Regions from separate parts of the Aliidiomarina sp. genome, predicted to be linked through region 3. Evidence: predicted binding sites of a transcription regulator. Region 3 holds the regulator's gene; each other region holds the start of a gene.
The links. The regulator MetJ, encoded in region 3, represses methionine synthesis genes. The targets are predictions, from matches to a motif close to TAGACGTCTAGACGTCTA.
Positions count from the first base shown of each region.

Region 1: metK (methionine adenosyltransferase) is a predicted target of MetJ. The motif match lies at 3,386-3,403, and genes of this name have one in related genera.
Region 2: msrA (peptide-methionine (S)-S-oxide reductase MsrA) is a predicted target of MetJ. The motif match lies at 2,811-2,828, and genes of this name have one in related genera.

Region 1 covers NZ_JBLRWZ010000006.1:11,642-19,428, reverse strand. The annotation lists gene ACNA7P_RS02750 (phosphoglycerate kinase) at 1-125, opposite strand, end outside; gene epd (erythrose-4-phosphate dehydrogenase) at 136-1,212, opposite strand; gene tkt (transketolase) at 1,224-3,215, opposite strand; gene metK (methionine adenosyltransferase) at 3,459-4,601, shown strand; gene ACNA7P_RS02730 (ABC transporter permease) at 4,675-5,727, opposite strand; gene ACNA7P_RS02725 (ABC transporter ATP-binding protein) at 5,724-6,641, opposite strand; gene ACNA7P_RS02720 (16S rRNA (uracil(1498)-N(3))-methyltransferase) at 6,859-7,599, shown strand; gene gshB (glutathione synthase) at 7,621-7,787, shown strand, end outside.
Region 2 covers NZ_JBLRWZ010000001.1:109,220-117,006, forward strand. The annotation lists gene ACNA7P_RS00510 (RodZ domain-containing protein) at 1-912, opposite strand, end outside; gene ACNA7P_RS00515 (bifunctional tRNA (adenosine(37)-C2)-methyltransferase TrmG/ribosomal RNA large subunit methyltransferase RlmN) at 969-2,105, opposite strand; gene ndk (nucleoside-diphosphate kinase) at 2,190-2,621, opposite strand; gene msrA (peptide-methionine (S)-S-oxide reductase MsrA) at 2,907-3,470, shown strand; gene ACNA7P_RS00530 (IscS subfamily cysteine desulfurase) at 3,494-4,666, opposite strand; gene iscR (Fe-S cluster assembly transcriptional regulator IscR) at 4,681-5,163, opposite strand; gene trmJ (tRNA (cytosine(32)/uridine(32)-2'-O)-methyltransferase TrmJ) at 5,285-6,016, opposite strand; gene suhB (inositol-1-monophosphatase) at 6,147-6,947, shown strand; gene ACNA7P_RS00550 (DUF3545 family protein) at 7,002-7,169, opposite strand; gene ung (uracil-DNA glycosylase) at 7,268-7,787, opposite strand, start outside.
Region 3 covers NZ_JBLRWZ010000014.1:52,059-59,845, forward strand. The annotation lists gene ACNA7P_RS05545 (penicillin-binding protein 1A) at 1-11, shown strand, start outside; gene metL (bifunctional aspartate kinase/homoserine dehydrogenase II) at 8-2,452, opposite strand; gene metJ (met regulon transcriptional regulator MetJ) at 2,624-2,950, shown strand; gene ACNA7P_RS05560 (hypothetical protein) at 3,026-3,481, opposite strand; gene ACNA7P_RS05565 (malic enzyme-like NAD(P)-binding protein) at 3,505-4,755, opposite strand; gene ACNA7P_RS05570 (class I SAM-dependent methyltransferase) at 4,864-5,847, shown strand; gene ACNA7P_RS05575 (DUF6689 family protein) at 6,106-6,933, shown strand; gene ACNA7P_RS05580 (FHA domain-containing protein) at 6,945-7,778, shown strand.

The sequences.
Region 1 (7,787 bases), on a different contig from region 3:
GGTAATGCAGCGCGTAAGCGCGCATCAGAGGCTACTTTGCCATCTTTTATCGGCACGTTTAAATCTTCGCGAATCAATACACGCTTGCCACGTAAATCAATATCGTTCATGTATTTCACAGTCATCGAAGTATCCTTAATTCAATTTAGCTAAATCTATTGCCGATTCTAACATTCGGTTCGCAAAGCCCCATTCGTTATCGCACCATGCCAACACTTTTACCAGTTGTTTGTGGCTCACGCGGGTTTGCGTACCGTCCACAATACTGGAGCGTGGATCGTGGTTAAAATCCGCGGAAACAAGAGGAATTTCCGTGTAACCCAAAATTTCCGGCAATTGTTCGGCAGCAGCAGTTGCCAATGCTTGGTTTACCGATGCGATATCTACTTTGCTTTGTAAGGTTACGCTTAAATCCATCGCTGTAACGTTAGTAGTAGGTACGCGCACAGCAATGGCTTCAAAACGGCCGGCAAATTTCGGCAAAATACGTTCAATACCACGCGCTAACCGCGTATCTACGGGAATAATGGATTGCGAACTAGCACGCGCTAGGCGTAAATCATCATGGTACGCATCAATTACTTGCTGATCATTCATTGCCGAGTGAATAGTAGTGATAGTACCGCTATCTACACCAAACGCATCATCAAGTACCTTAATTACCGGCACAATACAATTCGTAGTACAAGAACCGTTAGAAACAATGCGATGCTCTGGTAGCAGCTCGTGCTGGTTGATGCCCTGAATAATGGTGAAATCCACATCAGGTGATGCTGGATGGGAAAATAATACGCGCTTGGCACCCGTTAATAAATGCGCGTGCCCATCGGCACGGCTACCAAACACGCCAGTACATTCCAACACCACATCGATATCAAGTTCACGCCATGGTAAATCGGCAATTTGCGCACGATGGAACAACTGAATTTCCGCCACTACATTGCCCGGTTGCCTACCATTTTGCGTGGCAATAATCAGTACATCTTGCTCCGCCCCCACCTGCGCAGCAAAACGGCCATGGGTAGAATCGTATTGCAGCAGGTGAGCCATACCATCGCTACTCGCCAGCTCATTAATGGCTACCAACTCGATCTGTTCATGCCAACCCGATTCCAACCATGCGCGCACCACACTGCGGCCAATGCGGCCAAAACCATTAATGGCTACGCGCGTTTTCCGCGCTGGCCGTGCACCACTTACTGCTTCGTTCAATGTTTATGCCTCTAAATGCCTTTCGCTACCTTCACCACATTTTCTACAGTGAAGCCGAAATGCTTGAACAACTGATCGGCAGGTGCCGATTCACCGAAACTACGCATACCCACAATAGCGCCATCAAAACCGGTATATTTTTGCCAGAAATCAGCAATACCAGCTTCCACTGCCACCCGGCGGCGCACTGCTGGTGGCAATACGCTATCGCGGTAGGCTTTATCTTGCTTATCAAACACACAGGTTGAAGGCATTGAAACTACCCGCACTTTCTCACCGTTAACGCTCAACTGCTCAGCGGCTTGCATCGCTAATTCCACTTCCGAGCCGGTGGCAATTAAAATCAATTCAGGGTTTGCAGAAAAATCTTTCAGTACATAGCCGCCTTTGCGAACTGCCGCGAGCTGCTCTGCATTACGATCCATTTGCGCCACACCTTGGCGGGTAAACACCAAGCAAGTGGGGCCATCGCTGCGTTCAATTGCGGCTTGCCACGCTACCGCTGATTCCACTTGATCGCATGGGCGCCATGTTTCGCAATTTGGCGTTAACCGTAAGTTCGCCATTTGCTCTACCGGCTGATGCGTTGGGCCATCTTCACCCAGGCCAATGGAATCATGAGTGTAAACGTGAATTACCGGCTGCTTCATAAGTGCTGCCATACGAATTGCATTGCGCGCATACTCCATAAACATCAAGAAAGTAGCGCCATATGGGCGGAAGCCACCGTGCAATTGCAGGCCATTCATAATCGCCGACATACCAAACTCACGCACACCGTAATAGATGTAGTTACCACTAGCATCAGTTTGCGTAAGCGGCTTGGAATCATTCCAAATCGTAAGGTTCGAGCCGGCCAAATCAGCCGATCCACCGAGTAACTCTGGCAAAGCTGGGCCAAATGCATTCAAGGCGTTCTGTGAAGCTTTGCGGGTAGCTACTTTTTCCGGGTTAGCTTGTAGTTTCTCTACGTATTCTTGCGCAACTTCAGCCCAATTCGCTGGTAATTCGCCGTTCATGCGGCGGCTAAATTCACGCGCAAGCGCCGGGTGCTGTTCAGCATAGGCTGCAAATAATTCATTCCAGCATTTCTCTGCGTGGGCACCTTTTTCACGGGCAGACCAAGCAGCATACACATTTTCCGGCACTTCAAACTTGCCGTGTTCCCAACCGAGTGCCGCACGGGTAGCCGCAATCTCTTCTTCGCCAAGTGGCGCACCATGGCAACTTTCAGTACCTTGCTTATTTGGAGCGCCAAAACCGATTACCGTTTTGCAGCAGATAAGTGTAGGCCGTTGCGTATCGCCACGCGCTTCGGTAATGGCTTGCTGCACCGCTGCACTATCGTGGCCATCAACATCAGCAATTACTTGCCAACCATAACTTTCGAAGCGCTTCACCGTATCATCGGTAAACCAGCCTGCAACTTCGCCATCAATAGAAATACCGTTATCGTCATAAAACGCAATAAGTTTCCCTAAACCAAGCGTACCTGCCAGTGAACACGCCTCATGGGAAATACCCTCCATTAAACAGCCATCGCCCAAGAAGGTATAGGTGTAATGATCAACGATATCAAAATCTGCACGGTTGAACTGGGCAGCCAGTACCTTCTCGGCAATGGCCATGCCTACTGCATTGGTAACACCTTGGCCAAGTGGCCCAGTAGTGGTTTCTACCCCTGGGGTATAACCATACTCAGGATGCCCCGGAGTTTTTGAGTGCAATTGGCGGAAATTTTTCAGATCATCAATGCTTAAATCGTAACCTGTTAAATGCAACAGCGAATAAATTAACATTGAGCCATGGCCATTCGAAAGCACGAAGCGATCGCGGTTTGGCCAGTTAGGGTTTACTGGGTTGTGGGAAAGAAAATCACGCCACAACACTTCGGCGATATCCGCCATTCCCATAGGCGCACCTGGGTGGCCTGATTTGGCTTGCTGCACTGCGTCCATACTAAGGGCGCGAATCGCATTGGCGAGGTAACGACGATCTGACATCAGAAACTCCTGGCATTTTGTGATCATTTGAAAGGCGAAAGCCGTAAGTTGGCTAGCGCATATTGTCTATCATTCCGCCGATGCACGCAAATTGAAAGCATCACCTATCTGTGCATCGCTGCGAATAGATAGGTACAGAGAATTTAACGTTTTATTCACGTTTAGACAGATAGACGTCTAAAAGTAGATTTATGCAAGATATTACGCTACCATTGCCGCAAATTATTGGAGCTCGGAAAAACTATGGCACGTCATTTATTTACTTCAGAATCAGTTTCTGAGGGACACCCAGATAAAATTGCTGATCAGATCTCGGATGCAGTGCTCGATGCGATTCTTGCACAAGATCCACGCGCTCGCGTTGCGTGTGAAACTTACGTAAAAACCGGTATGGTTTTAGTAGGCGGCGAAATAAATACCAATGCATGGGTAGATATCGAAGAGCTTACCCGCTCTACCGTGCGCAAAATTGGTTATACCCATTCCGATATGGGCTTTGATGCCGATAGCTGTGCAGTATTAAATGCCATTGGTAAGCAATCGCCAGATATTAATCAAGGCGTAGATCGCGCTCGCCCAGAAGATCAAGGCGCCGGCGACCAAGGTTTGATGTTTGGTTATGCCAGCAATGAAACCGCTGAATTCATGCCAGCACCGGTAATGTATGCGCACAAACTTGTGCAGCAGCAAGCTAAGGTGCGCCGCACCGAACTAAAATGGTTACGCCCAGATGCAAAAAGCCAGCTTACCTTCATATATGAAGATGGAAAGCCAGTGGGTATTGATGCCATTGTACTTTCAACACAGCATGCGCCGGAAATTGATTTACCAGAGTTACGTGAGGCGGTGCTGGAAACCATTATTAAGCCTGTATTACCAGCTGAATGGTTATCCAACAAAACGCAAATTCATATCAACCCAACTGGCCGTTTTGTAATTGGTGGGCCTATGGGTGATTGTGGCTTAACTGGCCGCAAAATTATTGTAGATACCTACGGCGGTATGGCGCGCCATGGTGGTGGCGCATTCTCGGGCAAAGATCCTTCTAAAGTAGATCGTAGCGCCGCATATGCCGCCCGTTATGTAGCGAAAAACTTAGTAGCCGCCGGCGTTGCCGATCGCCTTGAACTGCAAGTTTCATACGCCATTGGTGTTGCTGAGCCAACCTCGATTAGTATCGAAACTTTCGGCACCAGCCAATACGATGAAGAAACCTTGATTGGTATCGTGCGCCAGCATTTTGATTTACGCCCTTATGGCATTTTAAAAATGCTTGATTTAGAGCGCCCAATCTATTTGCCAACCGCAGCATACGGCCACTTTGGCCGCGATGAGTTCCCTTGGGAACGGGTTGACAAAGTAGAGGTTATTCGCGCTTCGCTATAACTTACAGCGCTAATAAGAAACCCGAGTTACTGCAGTAACTCGGGTTTTTTAGTTTCCTACTATCGCAATGCGCTTAGCGGCCATCCCCTATCCAGCGGAATAAACGCGCGCCTAGCAGCAAGAATGCTAGGGTCATCGCCAGTAGAATCATAATTTGCGGTAGAATTTCCACCAACCCGGCGCCATCGAACATTACTGCGCGGGCAGCAGCGAGCAAATGCGTAAGCGGAAATATTTGCGCAAATTGTTGTACCCACACTGGCGAGCTATCCAGAGAAAACCATACCCCCGAAAGCAATAGCATGGGCCAGGCAACAAAATCGAGTAGCCCGCGGGAGAGTTCCTCACTGCGCGTGCGGGCCGCAATCAATAGCCCCAATGCGGAGATACAAAGAGAGCCCAGAAAAGCTAATAGAATCAGCAATAAGTAGCTGCCTTCCATCACAAAACTGAAAATTGCATTGCAGATTAAATACACCACAATCAGCGTTACGATTACCAGCCATACCCGCGAGGCTACCTGTGCGAGCAAAAACTCGAATGCAGAAAGAGGTGTTGCTTGTAAGCGTTTGAGTACCGAATTTTTCCGATACCGCACAATTACATACCCCACGCCATACAAGCAGCTGAACATTAAATTCATGGCTAATATGCCCGGTAGTACCCAATCTACATACCGCAATGCTTGGCCCGTTAATATTTCTTGCGTATAAGCATCGCTACGAGCGGTTAGCAATTCGGCGGCTAGTGCGCTTCCCGGCGAGCTTTCATTCAACCAATAGCGCTGCTCAGCGGGCGCAATTACTAAATCTAGTTGATGTTGCTGCAGGCGCCGCAATGCCTGTTCGCGATTGGTATAAGGCACTTGCTCCACGAAGCTTAAGCTCGCGAACTCTGGCACTCGAATTGTATGATCATTATCTACTTGCTCCTGCGCTACTTCCTGCGCTAATTCGTGCACTACGCCCACGCTCACAATGGTACGATCATCACTATCAAACAAAAAAGCGAAAGCAGCCACTAATACGAGCGGGAAAACCAAGTTCCAACTCAGCGATTCTTTATCGCGTAAAAACTCAAGGTTGCGAGCGGTAAATACACCAATAAAACGTTTCCAAAACATCATTCACCCCGCAACTCATGGCCAGTTAACTTTAAAAACAAATCATCAAGGGTTGCCGATTCAACCTGCAAACCATGCAACGAAACACCACTTGCGATTAACGCAGCCAAAGTAGTATCTACCGCCTCGGCTTGCAGTTGATAAAACTCACCTTGTGCCTCAGCTTCGGCAAACACGGGTGGCAAACTACCTGCTGTAAAGTTCGCCCGCGGTAAACGAATGAGGGCGCCACGAAAGTGTTGGTGCAATAATGCACGAGGAGCGCCTTGGGCAATAATCTTGCCTTGATCGAGCACGGCAATTTCATCACACAACTGCTCCGCTTCATCCATGTAATGGGTGGTAAGCAGCACTGTTTTGCCACGATCGCGGATAGAGCGCACTAGTTGCCAAAAATTGCGCCGAGCTTGCGGATCTAGCCCCGTGGTGGGTTCATCGAGAAACAACAAATCTGGATCATTCATTAACGCCAGCGCCAATAGCAAACGCTGCTTTTGGCCTCCCGAAAGTTTGCGGTGATCCCGATCCAAAATATCTTCCAAATTACACCAACGAATAAGCTCGTTTCTATCCATGGGCTCAGCGTAGAAACGGCTAAACAGATTCAGTACATCAGTAACTTTGAGAAAATCTGGTAGTGCCGTATGTTGAAATTGAATGCCTACTTTTTGAAAGAAGCTGCTATCTACAGGTTTACCTCGATAAAGTATTACTCCTGCATTGGCCTGCAAAATGCCTTCAAGCATTTCTATCGTGGTGGTTTTGCCAGCCCCGTTCGGCCCCAGCAAACCGAAACAGATACCCTCGCGAATATCTAGATCAAGCTGATTCACCACGGTAACGTCACCATAGCGCTTTGTAAGCCCACGTGTACTTAAAATGATATGTTCGTTCGCTGCCGGAATTGAATCTGCCAAAATAAACTCTCACTTTTGCTAGGGTTATGTTCGCTGCATTCAGCAGGAATACTCTTGCTATTTATCGCGCCAATCGCCAACGCTTACTCGCGGCCAAACAGTTGCCGCGGCCGCCTGCCGCGGGTAACATGGCAGTTATGATTACAGGTATCGCAGCGAGCAGTTTAGTAACACGCGATGCTGTTTTTACTTATCCGCTTAACCATTAAGGCTTACTATGCGCATTCCCCGCATTTATCACCCCATACCAGCAGAACATGCACTACAGGTACAACAACCGGCTGAGCTTAGCGCTGAGGCCAGTAACCATGTTGGCCGCGTATTGCGTTTACAGCCGAGTGCATTAGTAGAGCTCTTTACCGGTGATAATCACCGCTACCCCGCCGAAATAGTTGCGGTTACCAAGAAGGTAGTAACGGTAAAGGTGTTAGAACAGATTAGCGCAAATGTAGAATCGCCTCTAGCAATTCATTTAGCCCAAGGCATCTCCAAAGGCGATCGTATGGATTTTGTGCTGCAAAAATCGGTGGAGCTTGGAGTGCATAGCATTACTCCGCTATTTACCGAACGCTGTAACGTGAAGCTAAATGCCGAACGCTTAGCGAAAAAGCAGGAACAGTGGCAAAAAATCGTGATCAGCGCCTGTGAGCAGTGCGGCCGCAATACGGTGCCGCAAGTAATGCCCGCTCTCACTCTTAACGAGTGGCTTAATACTCAACGGCAAGGCCTAACCCTTACTCTTGAGCCTACGGCGCAAGATAGTTTTAAACAATTACCGGCCCACAATACGTATCAATTACTGATTGGCCCCGAAGGTGGTTTTAGTGAGCATGAGGTGCAACTCACTCAGCAGCACCATTGCCACCCTGTGCAATTGGGCCCACGCGTGTTACGTACAGAAACTGCAGCACTTGCAGCCATTACTGCGTTACAATCTAATTTTGGCGATCTCGCCTAAACCTGTTCTGGGAGTTTTTTTATGCTTCGTGTTGCTATCGTGATGGACCCGATCCAAACCGTAAAAACCTATAAAGACACCAGCTTCCGCATTGCCCTAGAAGCGCAAGCGCGTGGTTATGAGCTGTTGTATTTAGAGCTAGCCGATATGTTTATCGAACAAGGTACGGCAATGGCGCGAGTGCAGCC
Region 2 (7,787 bases), on a different contig from region 3:
GTAGGCAATCGCTTCGCCAGTGGCATCTTCAATGCGCACCCAGCTATCACCACTGAATACCAATACTAGCTCGCCTAATGCGGCTGGATCTGTAGCATCACTACTATTCGTTTGGGCAGGTTCCACGCTCTGGGCAGTTTCCGCGCTCTGGGCATTTTCGCCGCTCTGGGCATTTTCGCCGCTCTGGGCAGTTTCCGCGCTCTGGGCAGTTTCCACGCTCTGGGCAGTTTCGCCGCTGCCAGATCTTTGCGTAGTTTCTGTGTTCTCAACTACCGTAGGTTCTAGCCGAGGTTGTTCGGTAACCGTAGTATTTGTAGCAGTATTGTTGCTGGTATTCACCGGCAGTTCGCTTGGCCCTGGAGTTTGCGCTGCAGCTCTCTCCGCTGCCGAAGGCTCTTCAGTAGCCTCCAGTGCAATTGGCGTGGTGCTTTGCGCATTTACTGAGCTAGAACTGCTTTGTGCGCGATCTTCAGAAAATTGTTGCCATACGAACACAGCCACTGAACCAATCAAAATAAGTACAATAATCCAAGTAATAATCATTAAACGATTATCTTGTGATTCAATATTTTTCTTATTCGAAAAGGTTTGCATGGCGCCAGCAGGCTTTTGCTCACCAAAATGTTGCCGATAAGCGGCCATGATTTCGGATTCATCAAGCTGCAAAATTTTCGCATAAGAACGGAGGTATCCACGAATATAAGTGTCACTAACGTGTTTGGAAAATTCATTCTGCTCGAGTTCTTTAATTAGCGTTTGCCGCAAGCGCAAGCGATCGGCTACTTGGCTTATTGATAAGCCAGCCGCTTTCCGCGCTTCGCAGAGCATTTCTCCTGGAGTACGGGAGTGTTCGAGCAACTCCTCTACAGCGTCTGGCTGTATGTTCTCGTGTGCGTCTGTGTTATTTGTCATGATAGCCTGAAGTTCACCACTAGAATTGCAATCCATGCTGTTATTCGGGTACCCAGTTAACCGACAATATTAACTTGAATCGGTTCCCCAGATTTCTGTTTTTGTTGTTTTTTTAAGAGCCGTTTGGTGCGGTCAATCACATCCCCCACCAACTGTCCGCAAGCCGCATCAATATCATCACCGCGCGTTTTTCTTACGATAACTGTATATCCATATTCCATCAACACTTTCGAAAAGCGATCGATGCGCGAATTACTGGAGCGCCCATAATCAGACCCCGGAAATGGATTGAATGGAATCAAGTTAATCTTACTTGGAGTATCTTTCAATACTTTCGCCAACTGATGCGCAAGCTCTGTTGAATCATTAACGTGGTCTATCATGACATATTCAACGGTTACTTTCGTCTGCGCTTTTGAATTTTCAACATATTTACGTGAAGCGGCTAAAAACTCTTCAATTGGGTACTTTTTGTTAATTGGCACAATCTCATTACGCAACTCATCATTCGGTGCATGCAATGAAATAGCTAAGGCAACATCAATTTGGCCAATCAGTTTCTCTAGCGCTGGTACTACCCCAGATGTACTCAAGGTTACCCGCCGCTTCGATAAACCGAACCCATAATCTTCCAACATGAGCTGCATTGCTGGCACTACGTTCTTCACGTTCAATAATGGCTCGCCCATGCCCATCATTACTACGTTTGTTACAGGTTTCACATTGGTGTCTGCAAAGGGGCCTAATAATTTACTTACACGCCACACTTGGCCAATAATTTCGGCAACTTTCAAGTTGCGGTTGAAGCCTTGCTGGCCGGTTGAGCAGAATGTGCACTCTAAAGCGCAACCAACTTGTGATGATACACACAAGGTAGCGCGATCTTCTTCGGGAATCCACACCGATTCAATCTCTTGGCCATCTTCCAATTCCATAACGAACTTAATGGTGCCATCGGCAGATTGCTGCTGCACTTTAATCTTTGGTGCTTTAATTTCGGCGATCTCTTTTAACTTGCCACGTAAACCTTTATTCAGGTTGGTCATGTCATCGAAGTCATCAATGCAATAATGATATACCCACTTCATCACTTGATCGGCGCGGAAAGGTTTTTCTCCCAATTCGGCGAAGAAATCACGAATACCTTGGCGATCTAAATCGAGTAGATTGATTTTCTTAGTGGTGGTTGTCATTACGTAACCTCGTTTCCAACAACTGCTATAAAAGTCAAAAAAGGGGCTAAACGCCCCTTTTTTATTACACGCTTCACTAATAGTTTAGCGGGTGCGTGCGCAAACTTCTTCATCAGAGAAGAAATAAGCGATTTCGCGCGCTGCTGATTCAACTGCATCTGAACCATGTACCGCATTTTCATCGATGGTTTCCGCGAAATCTGCACGCAATGTACCAGCGGCAGCTTCTTGTGGGTTAGTAGCACCCATGATTTCACGGTTTTTGCGAACTGCGTCTTCGCCTTCAAGCGCCATTACTACGATTGGGCCAGAAGTCATGAATTCAACTAAAGCACCAAAGAAAGGACGTTCGCTATGCTCAGCATAGAAGCCTTCAGCTTGTTCTTTGCTTAAGTGCATCATTTTCTGACCTACAATACGAAGGCCAGACGTTTCAAAACGGTTTACGATGGCGCCGATTACATTTTTTGCAACCGCGTCAGGCTTGATGATGGACAAAGTGCGTTCCAAAGCCATTGTTTACTCCCGGTAATTGAGGCTCTGCTGAGCCATTCAAAGTGGTTAAAAAAGACGCGCGGATTATACGTGAATTCCGCGCAATTTCCCAATAAATTTGCGCTGCGTAGCAAACTGGCGTTCTTTTTCAAGAATATTTACGTAGATCACGCTAAAGGCTATTGGCAAATCCATGCAGCTGCTGTAGTTTAGACGGCTAGATGGTTAAATGCGTTTAGCTCATTCGCACTGCTATTACAGCGTTTCTTTGTTACAACAATGCTACAACAATTACATGAGGTATGTATGGCCACTACATTTCAGGAAGCAACTCTTGCCGGCGGCTGCTTTTGGTGTCTGGAATCGGCTTTCAAGCAACTGGAAGGCGTAATTGATGCGCAATCCGGGTATGCCGGTGGGCAACTTGAGAACCCAAGTTATGAGCAGGTGTGCTCTGGCACTACTGGCCATGCTGAGGTGGTTCGCTTGCAGTTTAACCCTGAGCACATTAGTTTTCGCGAAATCTTAGAAATCTTTTTCGCCCTCCACGATCCAACCCAACTGAATCGCCAAGGCAATGATATTGGTACCCAATATCGCTCAGCTGTGTTTTATCACAACGCTGAGCAACGTGAACAAACCGAAGCTATTATTGCAGAAATTGAACGTGAGCAGATATGGCCCGGTGCTGATGGCAAGGGTAAGGTAGTAACGCAAGTTGAGCCTCTTGATCGCTATTATGCTGCCGAGGAGTATCATCGCGATTACTTTTTACGCAATCCAGAAAACCAATACTGCCAAGCAGTGGTTTCGCCTAAGCTAGCCAAATTTCGCCAAACCTTTGCTGCGCGTTTAAAACAAGACGCCTAGAGAAAGGCATCATCAAGCGGTGTTTAGAGCTGCCATAACGATTCCGCATTGCGCAGCTCGGGCACCACGCGATTTAGCAATGCCACCGTGTACTCGATTTCTTCCGCACTCGTGTAACGCCCCACACTAAAGCGTATCGAGCTATGCGCCAGCGCATTTGATAGGCCCAGAGCTCGCAAAACATAGGAAGGTTCAACACTTGCCGATGTGCACGCCGAACCAGTTGAAACAGCCAAATCTTGGATCGCCATCAGCAATGCTTCACCTTCAATATCGGCAAACTGAACATTCAAAATGCCCGCCACTGAATTGTTTAATGAACCATTAATGTGCACGCCTGGTAATGCGCTGATGCCTTCCCATAGTTGAGTTTTTAGTGCTAGTAAGCGATCACTTTCGCCATTATGTAATTGTTCTTTCGCGATGCGCGCCGCTTCGCCCATACCCACAATTTGGTGCGTTGGTAGGGTACCGGAACGCATACCACGCTCGTGCCCTCCGCCATGCATTTGCGCATGTAACTGAACCCGCGGTGTGCGGCGAACATACAGCGCGCCAATTCCCTTTGGGCCATACATTTTATGTGCTGAAATCGAGAATAAATCGATGTTCAACGCGCGTACATCTACTGGAATTTTGGCAACACTTTGCGCGCCATCTACATGCAAGAGAATATCGTGTTGTTTACACCACTGGGAAATCGCCGCAATATCTTGAATTACGCCAATTTCGTTATTTACCTGCATAACACTGAGCAAGATGGTATCTGCTTGCCGTGCCTGCTCCAACACCGCCAAATCTAAACCACCATCCGTTTGTACGGGCACGTAAGTAATGGTATAGCCCTGTTGCTCAAGCTCCGCACAAGTATCTAAGGTGGCCTTATGCTCGGTGCATAACGTAATAAGATGCTTGCCTTTATGTTGATACGCGGCAGCAGCGCCTTTGAGAGCTAAATTAGTGGCTTCCGTAGCACCGGAGGTAAATACGATTTCGCGGGGATCGGCATTTATCAATTCCGCTATTTGTTCCCGGGCTGTGTCTACAGCCTCTTCGGCTTGCCAACCAAAGCGATGCGAACGTGATGCAGGATTGCCAAATACGCCATCTACAGTAAGGTAATTAGCCATCTTTTCAGCCACTAAAAAATCTGCTGGCGTAGTTGCGGCATAATCGAGATAAATCGGTAGGGTAATCTTACTCAAAGTACTTAAACCTGTATGTTCAGTGCTATCTTCTGCTCTTCTTTCGCGGCAAATTTGTTTTGCTGCCGTTTTGCAACTTCCAACACATCCTGTTGATTCACTAATTCAGCAAGCGTGATATTGGCGAGAAAATCATCAATACGTTCGCTTAAACTAGACCAGAGTGAATGCGTTAAACAGCGGGTGCCCCCTAAGCAATCTGATTTACCTTGGCAACGGGTTGCATCAATACTTTCATCCACCGCGTGAATTACTGCCGCAATGGAGATATCAGCTGCTGGCCGGCCTAGTTGATAGCCACCACCTGGCCCACGCACACTACTTACAACGCCGCTGCGGCGTAAGCGAGCAAACAGCTGTTCTAAATAGGATAATGAAATACCTTGCCGTTCGGATATATCCGCAAGGGGTACCGGGCCGTGCTCACAGTGTAAGGCTACATCTATAATAGCCGTTACGGCATAGCGCCCTTTCGATGTTAATCGCATGCTCACTACCTCAGGTTAACGTAGCTTCGAGGGCGTTTTGCAGCCTACAAACACCCTCGATAATAGGCAAAACTTTACCATTCCCGAGTATTTCTATCAAGTATTTACCCTAGTAAAACACTCAAGCTTTAGAGTTCGGCAGATGCTTCTCCAGCGATGCTAAAACCCCGCGAAGAATATTCAGCTCATTTTGCTCTAGCCGCGTGCGGGTGAATAATCGCCGTAATTTGGTCATTACTAATCCAGGGTGTTGGCGCACAATAAAGCCGGATTTGGTAAGTACTTGTTCAAAATGCTCATAAAAGCTTTCTAGCTCTTTATGTAACGGATATTCATCAGCCGCTGCTGGTACCCGTTCTTGGGCAGCTAAATACGCCATGCGCAGCTCATAACTAACAGTTTGTACCGCCATTGCTAAGTTTAACGAGCTGTAATCGGGGTTCGCCGGAATATGAATATGGAAATTGCTTTGCTGCAGCTCTTCGTTAGTAAGGCCACTGGCTTCGCGGCCAAATACGATAGCGATCTTTGCACCCTGCAACCCTTCTTGAATCGCCTTTTCCCCAGCTTCACGTGGGGTTAATTGTGGCCAATCCAAAGTGCGATTACGCGCACTTGTAGCCAGTACCAAGCTGCAATCTGCCAAGGCATCCGCAAGTGTATCCACCCGAGTAGCATTAGCCAACACATCGGTGGCACCGGCAGCCAGAGCCTGCGCTTTACCTTGCGGCTCCTCTAGCGGCGCAACTAATACTAATTCGGTAAGCCCCATGGTTTTCATGGCTCGAGCAGCAGAGCCAATATTGCGTTGATCTGAGGTGTTTACAAGAACGATTCGAATTTGATTTAGCATGCCAACGATTCCAAGGTGAAAATTCCGGCAGATACTAGCACAGCCCCTGTATGATTGCATCTGCCAGAAAACATGCCTATAATGCAGCCGAATTTTTTCACTCGCTCTTTGCCAGAACAGGAAATTACCCATGCATGCAATTTTAAACATTGCGGTGCGTGCTGCCCGTGCAGCCGGCCGTGTGGCAATGAAATCTTTTGCCAACACAGATCAAGTAGAAGTAACCTCTAAAGGCCTACATGATTACGTTTCGAACATCGATCTCGCTTGTGAAGAAGTGATTATTAATACGATTAAGAAATCGTATCCTGATCATAAATTCTTAGCGGAAGAATCAGGTGAGCAAGGCGCAGAGGGGGATTTCCTGTGGGTAATCGATCCAATTGATGGCACCACGAACTACGTGCGTGGCATACCTCATTTTTGTATTTCTATTGCACTTACGCATAAAGGCATTACACAGCACGCTGTTGTGTACGATCCGGTGCGCGAAGAAATGTTTACCGCAAGCCGCGGCGCAGGAGCGCAACTGAATGGCTATCGTATTCGCGTAAGCCCGAATAAAGATCTGGATGGCGTATTACTCGCCACTGGCTTCCCATTCCGCATGAAGCATTTACTGCCAGAATACCAAGCTGTGTTTAGCAAATTCTTTGAGCAAGCTGCAGATGTTCGACGCATGGGCGCCGCAGCACTTGATTTAGCCTACGTAGCCTCTGGCCGTTACGATGGCTTTTTTGAAGCGGGTTTAAAATATTGGGATACCGCAGCGGGCGAGTTATTGGTTCGCGAAGCTGGTGGTGTGGTTACTGATTTCGGTGGTGGTACCAACCACAACAACTCTGGTAACATTGTTGCTGGAGCGCCAAAAATAGTACAAGCAATGGTTACGCAAATGCGCCCACTGCTTTCTGAATCAATGCGCAAATAGAAACATTTGCGGAGAAAATTAAAAACGCCGCATCAAGTGCGGCGTTTTTTGTGCTTAAAACTCTAGTTGGTCTGTTTCAAGCTCGTAACAGTAATCAATATCCATCAATTCCTTTTCTAGGCGCTGACGCTCTTGAATGGCTTCAATCTCACGCCACTTCCGTTTTGCTGCACGACCCTTACTTGTTTTCTCGTTACTGCCGAGCTCATCTGTATGGTTCATGAATCCCCCTTTGGAATATCGCTATTTGTTGTGCTGTTACAATTTTGTTAAGCGCACATTATTTGTACCATAACTCGGGGAATTGTAAAAGAAAAATGTTACAAAAATGTGAATTGCTTCGCTTCACTTGTGGCTTCCGGGAGCCATGTAATTGGCGCCTGCCCTCGGGATGTTAACCAAGCATTAGTAGCTGCAAAGTGGCCACAGGTTAAAAAGCCCCGATGCGCAGATAACGGCGATGGATGCACCGAGGTAAGCACTAAAGATTGTTCGGCTGTACGGCTGTTTTCTACTAGTGGCTTGGCCATCTCTTGGGCATGCTTGCCCCATAGTAAATAAACGCAGGCATGATGCTCAGCCAAGAATGCCAATGCTGCAGCGGTAAACTGCTGCCAGCCAAACTTAGCATGAGATCCCGCAGCGCTTTCGCGCACAGTAAGTGAAGTATTCAGCAGCAATACCCCTTGCTTGGCCCATGCTGCTAAATCACCGTGTTGGGGAATTTCACTGTTAGGAAAATCGTGCTGAATCGCTTTATAAATATTCTGCAATGAAGGCGGCACTTTCACGCCTTGCACCACAGAAAACGCTAAACCGTGGGCTTGGTTCGGTTGGTGA
Region 3 (7,787 bases):
GGTTATTTTAACGCTCGGCTACAGCAAGTTTGGCGAGTAATTGATGTAAATCAGATTGCACTCCACCAGCAGTAACTTTGCGGCCCGCGCCAGGGCCGCTAATTACCAACGGCATATCGTGGTACCACTCACTGTAGATTACAAAGATATTCTCGCCTGGAATGAGGTTAGTAAGCATATCTTCTACAGAAATGTACTCGATACCAACCCGTGCATGGCTGCGCCCTTCCGTAATTGAGAAACTCGCCATTAAGCGTGGCACTTTGCGCTCTTGTTGCGCCTCTTCCCATAATGCTTGCATGGGGGCGTTAAGCTCATTCAACCGTTGCATAAACGCCGCAACGGGCAAGTTTTGTAAGTGCTCAGGCACTAAGCCATTAATTTCAATATCATCCCAATCTAAGCTGGCGCCAATTTCCCGCGCCACAATCAGCAGTTTCCGAACGATATCATGGCAGGATAAATCTTCCCGCGGATCTGGCTCGGTGAAACCTTCAGCTTTAGCTTGCAGCACTAAATCACTGAATTTCACTTGGCCATCGAAGTTTTCAAATAACCAACTCATGGTGCCAGAGAAAATTCCGGAAATACTGCGAATATTATCACCGCTGCGAATCAAATCATTGAGCGCATAATTTAGCGGTAGGCCAGCGCCAACCGTGGTGTTGTATAGCCACTCACGTTTATATTCGTGTTGGATGGTACGAATTTCTCGATACAGCGATTCCTCTGCCGAACCTGCACGCTTATTGGCACTAATAATATGCATGCCGTTGGCGAAGAAGCTTGGGTAGAGTTGCGCAATGGTACCGGAATCGGTTAAATCCATTAAGATAAGCTCATCACAAGGGGCATTCGGTAGCTCCCGCAATAACTCAGTAAGTAGATAAGGGCGTGCTAGGCGAGCAAAAGTTTCATGCCAATCTTGTAAATCAACACCGCTGTAATCAAGCCATAAACGCTTTGAGTTGGCGATACCCAGCACCCGCACATCCACGTTCTCATTCATACGATCAAGCTGCTGGCGGTACAAATCCAGCCACTCACTACCGATGTTGCCGCAGCCAAATACTAAAATCCCTACGCTCCGGCGGAAGTTAAAGAGCTGGCTATGCAAGCGGTTAAATAAGCGGTTATCGAGTTTCTGGCCCAGTATCGCGATTGCCGAGGTTTTGTTCTCTGCCACAATGAATCGGCGCAGTTCTTGCTCACCCACTTCCCGGCGCAATACAGCAAACTGCTTAGTTTCTTGAATTCGCGCGCCTACTAGCGCCACCATGCTGTAGCCACTTACCTCATGTACATGATGTTCTGCATCGTTTTGTGCTACCCAATTACGGATATAATCTAAATGGTTTTGGTGAAAGGCATAGAAGCGCTCGCTGGTGCTTTCTTCATCCCAGGTTACTAGTGGTTGCAGTTGGTTGCCTGCAAAACGTGAAATGAGGCCCGCATGTTGTAAACCAATACTAAATAACGCCACATCGGCCAGCGAGGTAAGTACTTTGCCTTGCGCCTCGGTGTAATCATACTGGCCAATTCGTGTTTGCTGGCTTTCAACTTTCAAGCTTGAGCGCACACTAATTACCATGCGCTCGCGATTTACAGGTTGAAAGGTACGCGGGTGCAACACAGGGCTGCCAAGGCGAGCAAGCTCTTCAGCTTCGCTCCAATCTAACGAAGGTAGGCTCACCACGCGCTCAACTTTACGCGGATCTGCAGAATAAACGCCGGCTACATCCTTCCAAATAGTGGTTTGGCGGCTATCAATAAGGCTAGCAATTAAAGTTGCTGAATAATCCGAGCCATTTCTTCCGAGTAACAAAGTGCGGCCACTACCACTTTCACTGCAGATAAAGCCGGTAACAATAAAACGTGTGCCAGGATAAGGGCCTAACCGGGCGAGCAACTTTTCGCGCGAGGCTGCACTATCAATTACTGGTTCGGCGGCATCCGTTGCTTCTAAAAAAGTGCGCGCGTCTATGTAATCGGCACGTGAACCTTGCTTTTGTAACAATGCGGCCAGCAATCGTGAACTCCAAAGTTCGCCATAGGCACATAGCTCAGCACGGTCAATATCTTCCTCGCCAACTAGCCAACGCTGCCAGCGCTGAAAATCGGCTTCTGAATCTGCTAATAGTTGGTTCAATGAGCGCCCAGTTAACAGTTCTTCAATTAGCCCCTGCTGATAACGCTTTAGTGAAGAAAAGAGCGTTGCCGCATAATCGGGCTGGCTCTCTCGTGCTTCCGCGATGGCTATAATGCGGTTGGTGGTATCACCGGCAGCGGAAACAACCACTAAATCACTTACGCCAGCGTGCTCAGTTACGATACGGGCTACCCGCCGATAACAATAAGCGTCGGCGAGGCTACTACCGCCGAACTTATGCACGTGAATTTCATCGGCAATAGCACGAATGCGTTCTGGCGTAGGAGATTGAAGTGTATTCATGCGAACAGCTAGTAGCCTCACTAAATGAATTGAATTGTATACATCATAACGAAAACTTCCTTTAAATAGAAGTTTAGATGGCTAAATAGATTAAAAAAGGGCATAATATAGAACATTACCGCATAATAACGTTTTTCTAGCAGCTACGAACCCTATTTACCGGAGGTTTTCATTATGGATTGGGATGGCGAATACATTTACCCGTACGCGGAACACGGCAAAAAGAGTACGCAGGTAAAAAAGATCACCGTATCAATTCCGGTAAAAGTACTTAAAGTGCTCACCGATGAGCGTACCCGCCGGCAAGTAGCCAACTTGCGCCATGCTACCAATAGTGAATTGCTGTGCGAAGCATTCCTCCATGCATTCACCGGGCAGCCACTGCCGGATGATCATGATTTACGCAAAGACAACCCACATAAAATCCCGCAAGCGGTGCGAGAATACCTTGATGCGCATGGCATCCCCTATTCTGAAGATGATTTATGTGATGAATAACTAGCTGCGTAAGCAATAAAAAACCAGAGCATATGCTCTGGTTTTTGCTGTTACGGCAACACTTGCTACCGCCAGTTATTGATAGCTCAAATGGCCTACCTGCACACGTTTAAACAATCCTGTTCCAGCGAAAGCTTCCGCCACTAAGCGGTAATTTACATCTAAGCCGCGCGGCTCTACCCATAAACGATGGCCTGTTACACCAAAACGTACGGGCTGGTTGAGTGCTCGGCGCAAATGCCGCTCTGCCTCTAATAAAATCTCTGGTTTATCATCGGAACGGCTGCCCCCGGCCACAAACTCACGATGAGCTTTGCTAAGCGCTTCATCATACCACTCAATATCAATTGGCCCGGAGTGCCGCATTGGCATGCTGGTGTCATCTGGAAATGGCCGCAAAATAGTTGGGTTATAATTAATTTCCACGCGGGCGCCGTTTTCATCGGGAGCCGATTGGCAAGCGCTTAACGCAACTACGGTAGCCAGTAATACGCTCATGGTTAGCAAACGCTTCATGCTTGATATAAACATCGTGTTGCCCTCAAATAGTGTACCTAAGAACGATCTTCCATATAGTTGGCAGGTAAATCAATCCTTGCCACACCTGATGCAACGGCGGCTAACGCCACTGCGCGTGCTACTCGCCCACATAATCTTGGGTCCATCGGTTTTGGTATAATATATTTTCTGCCAAATTCAAGTGTATCAATACCTGCAGCAGTAAGAACCACTTCAGGCACTGGCTCTTTTGCTAACGAGCGAATGGCATTTACAGCCGCTAGCTTCATTTCATCATTAATCGCGCTAGCGCGAACATCAAGTGCGCCACGGAAAATAAATGGAAAACACAGCACGTTATTTACTTGGTTTGGATAATCAGAGCGGCCTGTGGCCATAATTAAATCATCGCGCGCTGCATTCGCGATATCCGGATCTATTTCTGGATCTGGATTTGAGCAGGCAAACACTACCGGGTTCTCTGCCATTAATGCCAAATCGTCTGCACCAAGTAAGTTGGGGCCAGATACACCTACAAATACATCGGCGCCGTTAATTACTTCTTGTAGCGTGCGCTTATCCGTGTTGTTGGCAAATAATTGTTTATATTCATTTAAATCGGTACGGCGAGTATGAATTACACCTTTAGAATCGAGCATGTAGATGTGCTCACGCTGAGCGCCGCACTTAATCAACAGCTCCATACAAGCAATGGCAGCTGCCCCGGCCCCTAAACACACAATTTGTACATCTTTGATGTTTTTACCTTGAATTTCGAGGGCGTTTAATAAACCAGCTGCCGTTACAATGGCCGTACCATGCTGATCATCATGGAATACTGGAATATCGCAACGCTCGATCAGTGCTTGTTCAATCTCAAAGCACTCTGGAGCTTTAATATCTTCTAAATTGATACCGCCAAACGTACCCGCAATGTTGGCAACGGTATTGATAAAATCTTGCGTTGTGCGGTGGGTTACTTCGATATCAATAGAATCTAGGCCGGCAAAGCGCTTAAACAATAAAGCTTTGCCTTCCATAACCGGCTTTGAGGCACTCGGCCCTAGGTTACCAAGCCCTAAAATCGCAGTGCCATTACTAATCACCGCAACGAGGTTGCCTTTCGCAGTGTAACGATATACATCTTCAGGATTCTCAGCAATTGCCCGAACCGGTTCGGCTACACCAGGGCTATATGCGAGAGCTAAATCACGCGCGGTTTCCGCTGGCTTAGTAAGTTCAATACTAATTTTGCCGGGCGTGGGAAGAGCATGGTAATCCAGAGCTTGCTGACGAAAGTCGGTCATTTTATTAAATTCCGTTAGTGTATTTCGTGTAAGTGGCAGGTTAAGCTATCCAGCAGTGTAAAGCGAATTCGGCAAGAAACAAATCTTACCTTTAAAGAGAATAATAATATGAAGCATTGGAACAACCATTGGCAGTACTCTAAAACTCTAAGCAGCTTTGCTGCAGGCGATAAAGATCCAAGCTATCAGCCGGAATTAACCGCATTATGGGAACAAGAATTAAGTGAATTCCCCAAACAAGCAACTATTGTTGATCTTGCCTGTGGTAATGGTGCACTTGCTGCAGTAGTAGCCGCATATGCCAAAAAACATGGCAAAGATTGGCAGATACAGGGTATAGATAGCGCCGAGATTAATCCCGAAGCCGCACTGAAAGATAAGCCAGAGCTTGCCCAACGTGTGCAAAATGTGCAATTTCACGGCAATACCGATATGGCTAAACTACCCTTTGCCGATGAATCGGTGGATTGTGTATTAAGCCAATTCGGCCTTGAGTACGGTGATACCGCTGCGGCAACCAAAGAAATACTGCGAGTTTTAAAGCCTGGCGGCAAGTTTGTTGCGATAGCGCAGAACAAGCGTGCGCAATTAGTAAAAGAAGCCAGCCAAGGTGTAGAGATTTTTGAGCATATCTTAAATCGCACGCCGTTATTTTTGCAGGCCGATCTATTTTTACGTTTAGCGGCCATGCAGCTTGAAAAAATGACCTTTGCAGAATGGCAGCAAAACCAAGCTTGTTTGGCATCAAAGCGCACTACTGAATGGATTATGCAGCAGCTACAAGAAAAATATAACAAGCCTGAAGATCGGGTGTGGCTAAATGAAATTTTTGGCCGTGTGCTGGAATTAATTAACTACGCAGACACTACAGAGAAAGCCACCCAGGCGGCAGAATATTTAATGATTTCGTTTAATATGCTGCAAGATCATCAGCAGCGGTTGGTTAGCCACGGCGAAGCCGCGTTAACTGCCGCAAGTGCGAAGAAAATCAGTAAAGGCTTTAGCCAAGCGCAGGCCACAAGTGAACTGAGTGAATTTAATGCCAACGAACAGCTGTTTGCTTGGCTATTAAAAGCGCAAAAACCGCTGTAAGTACTCATAATCCACCTTAATTATGCACTTAAGGTCGCGAAATGTACCGAAAAGAGCCCAAGATGGGCTCTTTTGCAATAAATAGAGGGTAAACCCCTATATCTAATCCGCAAATCTCTTGCCATTATCTCGCCATAAATCTTTACATTCCATTTACATTTTTACCTAAGTGATATTACTCGTTGTTTGAGTTTTTTGCTTAAAACAGATCCACACCACATTTGGTTCGGTATTTTGGTTACATAGAGGAACAAGACAATGTTAAAAAAACTCGTAAGCTTTACTTTTGCTGCTGCGTTGCTCATTCAACCACTAGCAATGCAACAAGCGTATGCAAATGAGATTAAGTTTGCTGAAAATCGGATTTCTGCTGATGTTGTGCTTGATAACGGCATGGATTTGCAACTTTCAATTCGTTTCCCGCATGCTATTGGTCTTAGTGAAAGTAACGTAAAAGTTAGTATTCGTGCGTTAGATCCAAATGACCCACAAATTACTCACCGCTTGCCTGATAGCTATCAGATGTCTGCGGTTAACAGTTTTCCAGTATTAATTTCTGTACAACCACGCCAAGATCGGGGTTTCTCGTTCAGCGGTGAAGCAGAAATTGAACTCTACACGCAAAGCATTCAGTATGCAGATAACATTCGTTTATTCCGTTCGCATGCTGGTGGTCAGTTCGAAGACATCACTACGTTAACCGCGGCAGGCTCTTTGCGAGCTCGTGGTTCTACCGGCCACTTCTCAGATTTTATCTTGTTGGTTGATAACCGTGATCAAGATGTGATTGCTGCTGCCAAAGCTCGTGATTTAGCACATTATCTGTATAGCCATGTATTTAGCATGGAAGATCAATTTGGTGCAGAAATCCAAGCGTTAAGCCGCAATATTAATGATCATGTTCAGCAAGGCCGCTATCGTTCAGCTGCGTCTAACTTGAACAATATGTTGCGCAAATTAGAAACAGCCAATGATGCAACAATGCCGGGTGTTTGGCGTTCAACGGGTGATTTGGAAAACGTGCAAGGTGAACTCCTAACTAAGGGTCGTAGTTTACGCTTCACCCTCGCAAGTTCACTTCTCTAGGGGTTAGTTATATGCCATTACGTTTACAGCTCTTTTATCCTGAAAAACCGGCTCAAAGCCATGTATTATTCGAAGGTAAAGAGTACTTAATGGGCCGCTCGGAAGATTGTGATGTGATTCTCAAAGGGCATGAAGTATCGCGGTATCATGCCCGCATTAGCCATAGCAATGGGGTTTGGGAGTTGCATGATCACAACAGCCAAAATGGTTGCTTTGCCAATGGCAAACGCGTTAGTTCGGTTGCGTTGTCGCGACATGCTGAGCTTACCATTGGCGGCATTAAGTGCCGCCTTGAGCACGTACAGCATCGGCAAATTACCGCGGAAAGTAGTTTTCGCCAATGGCGAAAGCAATACTTAAATTTGGCCGCAGAGCAAATGTTTCAAGAAACAGCACTGAATAGTTTATTAAAATCAGCCACAGAAACTTTGGTCACTATTTTATCAAGCGATCGCGCTGCGGTTATTTTCCTTGATGACGATGGCGATATTAGCGAATGTTCTGGTTTTCCAAGTTGGATGTGCGGTGAATCCTTTACTGGTAGTCGCACTGCGATAGCTCAGGCAATTGCAACTGGTGAGCCGGTGATTTTATCATCGATTACCGACAATCCACTGCTTGCAGAAGCTGCAAGTATTGTGCGCAATTCAATTCAAGCGTTGCTCTGCTTCCCTATTGTCTATAAACGTGAAGTGGTTGCCGTGTTGTATGCCGATAGCGCGGTTGCCCAGCGCGCATTCTTGGATACAGATTTGGTAATTGTTCGTGCGTTTGCGAGGCAGCTTTCTATGGCTTTGCAGATTCAAGATATCGAACAACGCCTGCAGCAATTACAAGTTGTTTAAATTATTTAA